Oceanicoccus sp. KOV_DT_Chl: one gene and its partner. The protein of the gene in region 2 interacts with the protein of the main gene of each other region in a pairwise test. Links are inferred from orthologs where the notes say so. Each region holds a gene or a part of one and is shown on either strand. Other genes may lie near its edges. The genes, in order: rpe and eno.

Region 1 (3,297 bases), 880 kb from region 2 along the record:
GGTGTCGTAACCAAAATAACCCACCAATCCGCCATGAAACAACGGCATGGCTTCAAGCTTAGGCACTTGATAGCGCTGTTGAAACTCTTCTACAAATGCCAACGGGTCTTCCAGCTGCAGCCGCTCAACGATTTCGCCATCGGTTTCAACAGTAGCTTCAAAGCCATTAATTTTTAATACGGTGCGGCAAGGTAACCCGATAATGGAATAACGGCCCCATTTTTCACCACCATGGACCGATTCAAAAAAATAAGAGTAATCCCCATGGGCCAATTTCAAGTAACTGCTTAAGGGGGTATCAAGATCTGCCAACACTTCGCGGCAGACGGGGATGCGGTTATAGTTTTGCTTTGCCAGCTCGGCAAATTGTTGGGCGTTCATGGTAATTCCTTAGAAAAACGGTGGTAACAGTACAATAAAATCAGACAGAAGTGGCCGCGACAACGCACAACCAGCAGCGGTTTACCATCGCCAGCGAGCAATCTCACCAAGGTCAGCCGCTGCTATTAGCAATCCGCTGACATGTCTATTTACTGTATTCATTCTGTTTCAGCCTATTAGGGTAGCTGTCCGCTTCTCCAAGCCAACCCGGATCAGTACAGGGTTATTGGAAAGGATTGCCCGCATTGTACTCAAGCCGCCAGGGGATTAAAAGGTGTTGCCGGCATCAAAATCCTTTTCATAAGGGTAATTTTTCCGCCGATCATAAACCCAAGCTGTTAGTTAAATAAATCGAGTAAATTGGCTACGACACAATTTGGCGCGGACAACTCAATCGCTTCACCGTGGTTATAACCGTAGTTGACCGCCGCTACCGGTATATTGGCCGCCTTGGCTGCCTGCACATCGTGACGGGAATCACCGACCATTAAACACGCAGCCGGCGCTACTCCCAGCTGCTCACAAGCATGCAACAGCATCATGGGCGCGGGCTTGCGTTCAGCCACGCACTCACCGCCTACCAATACCTTAAAATATTGATCAACCCCCAGACCTGCCAACAGGTTGGGCACAAACTGTATCGGCTTATTAGTCACCACCGCCATTGGCATAGCCTGCTGCTGCCACTGGGCCAGTGCTTCATTCACACCGGGGTATAGGCGACTATTGGCGCCATTGGATTGTTGATAGTGGTGTAGGAAGATCGCATGCGCCTTGGCTAAGTCGGCTTCCGCAACCGCTTCAATCTTTACCTGCTTCGCCCAAGCCAGACCGCGCTGTACTAGCATCAACGCACCATTCCCCACCCAGGCTCTTACCTCCAGCTCGGTAGGCAACGGCAGCTTTAGTTCACTCAAGGTGTTAATGATCGCCGCGGCGATATCCGGCACGCTATCAACCAAAGTGCCATCAAGATCAAATAATATCGCCCGAGGATTACTCTCAGGGAAGAGTTGGGAGATTGCCACTCAGTGATTTACTCTATTTAACCAATGCCAGCTGTGCACGCATTTGCGCAATGGCCTCGGCATAATCCGGCTTGTTATAGATAGCCGACCCGGCAACAAAAGTATCGGCACCGGCTTCGGCAATGTCACGGATATTATCAGCCGTGACACCGCCATCAATTTCCAGACGAATATCAAAACCACTGGCATCAATTAACTGCCGCACTTCGCGCAGCTTATCTAAAGTGGCAGGAATAAATTTTTGACCGCCAAATCCCGGGTTCACCGACATCAACAAAATCATATCCAGTTTATCCATCACGTATTTTAACGGCTCCACTCCCGTCGCCGGGTTTAATACCAGCCCGGCCTTACAACCTGCGTCGCGAATCATCGCCAACGAGCGGTCGACATGGGTGGATGCATCAGGATGAAAAGTAATATACGTGGCTCCGGCCTCAGCAAAGCTGGCAATCAAACCATCGACCGGGCTGACCATTAAATGAACATCGATGGGCGCTGTCACCCCGTAATCCCGCAGCGCTTTACACACCATCGGGCCAATGGTCAGGTTAGGCACATAGTGATTGTCCATCACATCAAAGTGAACCACGTCCGCCCCGGCATTCAATACCGCATCGACCTCCTCACCCAAGCGGGAAAAATCCGCCGATAAAATGGAGGGGGCAATTAAATAATCACTCATGGTCTAACCTCTAGGTATATTTGCAGTATGAAAAAACGATAGATGTCGCTATTCTACTGAAAAGCCCATACTAAATCAGTACATAGCGAGACAATGACTACAAACATAACAGCTATTCTCCTTTTACTTAGCCTGCTGATTACGAGCCCGCTATTGTTTGCCCAGGACCCTGATCAGGAATCCGAGCCAGCCGCCCCGGCCACCAGCACAGCAACAGGCACGGAAGATCTGTTAGACCAGCAAGTGCCCAACCATGAAAAGATATGGCTGAACAGTACCGGCGGGCCACAACTAGCTTTTTACTTGAATGAGACCAGCGGCAAAGCCTACGGTGGCGTACTGTTGATTCCCGATACAAATAGGCACCCGGCGACTGCTGGGCTGTTAAACTCTTTGCGACACAGTCTTGCAAGAAACCATTGGCACACATTGGCAATCAAAGTGGCTGATGCTAACGACGAACAAACCCAGCAACTGATTACAGCAGGGATCAGCCAGATGAACCAGCGCGGGATTTATAACCTGGCTATTCTCGGTGAAGGGGCAGGGGCTGCTCAGGCACTGGCATATGTTGCTTCAACACCAGCCTCGCAGCTGAATCAAAATCAATCCAACCAAATTCGCGCAGTATTGCTTATTGATGGTAGTAACCAGGTTCCGAATAGCGACCTTAAAGTTCTAGCCCAATTGGCCGAAATTAAAATTCCGATACTGGATGCATTTTTAAGCAATAACTATCAGGAACAACAGCAGGCTGCAAAACGCAAGCAAGCAGCACGCCGCCACATGAACAAACTCTATCAACAAATCAGGCTGCCGCAAGTCAGTAATTTTGACCCCAAAGAAGATAACCGTATTACCAAGCGCATTCGTGGTTGGCTGGACAATAATGTGGCCGGATTTATGGTTGACCGCTAGCATCAAAAAGCGCAAACAACAATTTTGATTAACAGCAGCAAACGCCAGCAGTACACTGTGACATACTGCCTTTAGATCACCAGCACGGAGTAGCCATTATGAAAACCATCACTACCTTGACCAGCCTGATTATTTTCACTTTACTCAATGCTTGCAGCAGTCAAACCACGGTCGAAAGCGACCTTGGCATCAACGGCGCACCTGACTGGGTCAACCAGGGCACCCAAGCCATCGACAATAACGACGGTCGTTTAATCCATGGCGTCGGGATGGCACCGCCAATGG
Region 2 (3,209 bases):
CCATCATGACATGATCGCCTTCACCGAAACGATGAACATCGTATCCATGCCCGATCCGTAAACTCATACTATTGCCCCCCGCTGTAAATAAAATTCCGCCAAAGCTAAATCGTTAGGGCGGGTAATTTTGGGATTGGGATAAAGTGCTTCTACAACTTTGCCACTTAGGCCGGCCATTTCAATTGCCGAAGCCTCATCGGTTATTAACAAACCTTGCTGCACAGCATCGACCAAAGCATCTAATAGTAATTGATAGCGGAACATCTGTGGTGTTTGTGCCTGCCAAATTGCCTGCCTATCAATAGTATGGCTTACCTCAGCCTGCCCATTCACTTTTTTTAGTGTGTCACTAGCTGGCACCGCAAGGATACCACCCACAGGATCTTCACTTAAATGATCAATAAGACGAGAAATATCTGTAACTGAGAGACAAGGACGAGCAACATCATGAACTAACACCCAATCCTGCGCCGAACAAACCTGTGCTAAACTTTGCAGCCCACTAAGTACTGAATCGCTCCGTTCAGCTCCACCAACAACAACACTAATACGAGGATGTTTTAAAATTTCGAGAGTTGGCCAAAGTGTGTCTTGAGCAGCAACCGCCACCACAATTTGCCGCAAGCGCGGCTCCGCCAGCAAGCGACTTAAGGTATGTTCAATGACTAATTTATCTAACAGTGGCAAATATTGTTTCGGCTGATCAGTACCCATTCGACGACCGACACCCGCAGCTGGCACCACCGCATAAAAAACATTGCTGGTTGATTTTACGGTCACTGGATAGATTTCTCTTTATCAATGATCAAGTAAAAAGTTTCGTCTTTTTTGATCAAACCCAGATCGGCCCTAGCCCGCTCTTCGACGCTATCCATACCGCTCTTTAAGTCGCGCACTTCGTTTTCCAGCACCAGGTTGCGATCACGTAACCGTTGATTTATGAGTGTTTGCTGCTCGATCTCACGCTCTAGTGAGGCGATCTGCTCCCAACTACCCTGCCCAAACCACAGCCGAAACTGTAGTCCGAATAAAAGCAGCAGTAAGACAAGTAAGATCCAGCGCATACAACCAGTAAGACAATATTTTTAACAAGACCAGCAAACTAGCATATTTAGCTGTACGGATAAACGAAAAAGGAGCGGACTAGCCACTCCTTTTAAGATAATAATAATTAGAGCTTACGCTTTAAATTCTGCGCGCCCTCGGTAGGGGGCCGCTGCTCCCAACTCCGCTTCAATTCTTAGTAAACGGTTATATTTTGCCACCCGATCAGAACGACACAGCGAACCCGTTTTAATTTGACCCGCTGCAGTAGCCACTGCCAGGTCAGCAATTGTAGTATCCTCTGTTTCACCAGAACGATGAGAAATAACTGCTGTATAGCCTGCATCCTTGGCCATTTTGATGGCATCCAGTGTCTCAGTCAGCGAACCGATTTGATTGAACTTGATCAGGATAGAGTTTGCGATGCTTTTATCGATCCCCTCTTTCAGGATTTTGGTATTGGTAACAAACAAATCATCACCGACCAATTGTATTTTATGTCCCAGTTTTTCAGTTTGATATTTCCAACCATCCCAATCCGACTCATCCAGACCGTCTTCAATAGAAATAATTGGATACTGCTCGCATAATTCGGCCAGATAGTCACTGAAACCTTCCGAAGTGAATACCTGCCCCTCACCAGCTAAATCATACTTACCGTCCTTATAGAATTCAGAGGCCGCACAATCCAGTGCTAAAGTAATATCATCACCCAGTGTATATCCCGCATCCGCCACAGCTACTTTGATCACAGCCAAGGCATCGGCATTAGATGTCAGGTTAGGCGCGAAACCACCTTCATCACCGACTGCCGTATTCAAACCTTTATCCTTTAAGACTTTTTTTAGGGCATGGAAAATTTCAGCCCCCATACGCAACGCCTCAGTAAAGGACTTGGCCCCTACCGGCTGCACCATAAATTCCTGAATATCAACATTGTTATCCGCGTGCTCACCACCATTGATGATATTCATCATCGGTACTGGCATGCTGTACTGACCGGGAGTGCCATTCAAATCGGCAATATGTTGATACAAAGGAATACCTTTTTCCACAGCAACTGCCTTAGCCGCAGCCAAAGACACCGCCAATATCGCATTAGCACCCAGATTGGATTTGCTTTCAGTACCATCGGCATCAATCATTAATTGATCAAGCGCGCGCTGATCCGCAGCATCTTTACCCACTAACAGATTCTTAATAGTGACGTTGATATTCTCTACCGCTTTTAACACACCCTTACCCAAGTAACGCGACTTATCACCATCACGTAATTCAAGCGCTTCGCGGGAACCGGTAGACGCACCTGAAGGCGCACACGCACTGCCTACAGCACCGGATGCCAAAATCACATCAGCTTCTACAGTAGGGTTACCTCGAGAGTCCAGTACTTCAAAGGCTTTTACATCAACGATCTCAGACATTACTTTTTACTCCGTAAAATGTCGGATGTCAGTGGCCAAACGCCTGCGGATTAACGCTCACGTTCAACATAACTCCATTACTTAATATTTAATTCAGGCAGCGATTTCACCAAATCGTCAATCGCTTTCATTTCGGTTAAAAAACCTTCCAGCGCAGCTAACGGCAACGCTGAGGGGCCATCGCATTTTGCATTATCCGGATCAGGATGCGCTTCTAAAAACAAGCCTGCTAATTTTTGTGACATGCCGGCCCGCCCTAACTCTGCCACCTGATGACGGCGGCCACCTGACGCTGCGCCCATAGGATCGCGGCACTGCAGGGCATGCGTGACGTCAAAAATAATCGGGGCCCCGCCGCTGACCTCTTTCATGGTGCGAAAACCCAGCATATCCACTACTAAATTATCGTAGCCAAAATTACTGCCGCGCTCGCACAACATCACCTTGTCATTACCACACTCGGCAAATTTATCGACAATATTTTTCATTTGTGGAGGGCTTAAAAACTGCGGCTTTTTAATATTGATCACATTGCCGGTAGCAGCCATTGCGGCCACTAAATCTGTTTGTCGGGCTAAAAATGCGGGCAATTGAATAACATCACAAACCTCAGCAACCGGCTTGGCTTGATCAATTTCATGAAGATCCGTGATCACCGGGATGTTAAACGTTTCTTTAACTTCCTGAAAAATTTTCAATCCTTCTTCCATTCCCGGTCCACGAAAGGAATGTATTGACGAG

Evidence for each region.
Region 1: the proteins of eno (region 2) and rpe interact in binary tests that used the Escherichia coli proteins (3 or more experiments, as listed by UniProt). The link is inferred for Oceanicoccus sp. KOV_DT_Chl from one-to-one orthologs.

The regions. Positions count from the first base shown.
Region 1 is NZ_FQLF01000002.1:1,266,561-1,269,857, forward strand. Bases 259-3,232 are described here. They hold rpe (ribulose-phosphate 3-epimerase), read right to left. Parts: upstream 2,095-3,232; coding sequence 1,423-2,094; downstream 259-1,422. Other genes in these bases: trpE (anthranilate synthase component I), read right to left, coding at 259-381; UNITIG_RS09690 (phosphoglycolate phosphatase), read right to left, coding at 720-1,409; UNITIG_RS09700 (DUF3530 family protein), read left to right, coding at 2,188-3,012; UNITIG_RS09705 (LPP20 family lipoprotein), read left to right, coding at 3,111-3,232. Outside these bases: more of trpE, read right to left, coding at 1-258; more of UNITIG_RS09705, read left to right, coding at 3,233-3,297. UniProt on the Escherichia coli protein: Catalyzes the reversible epimerization of D-ribulose 5-phosphate to D-xylulose 5-phosphate.
Region 2 is NZ_FQLF01000002.1:386,488-389,696, forward strand. What follows is about bases 324-3,209. They hold eno (phosphopyruvate hydratase), read right to left. Parts: upstream 2,469-3,209; coding sequence 1,179-2,468; downstream 324-1,178. Other genes in these bases: ispD (2-C-methyl-D-erythritol 4-phosphate cytidylyltransferase), read right to left, coding at 324-780; ftsB (cell division protein FtsB), read right to left, coding at 777-1,064; kdsA (3-deoxy-8-phosphooctulonate synthase), read right to left, coding at 2,546-3,209. Outside these bases: ispF (2-C-methyl-D-erythritol 2,4-cyclodiphosphate synthase), read right to left, coding at 1-67; more of ispD, read right to left, coding at 64-323. UniProt on the Escherichia coli protein: Catalyzes the reversible conversion of 2-phosphoglycerate (2-PG) into phosphoenolpyruvate (PEP). It is essential for the degradation of carbohydrates via glycolysis.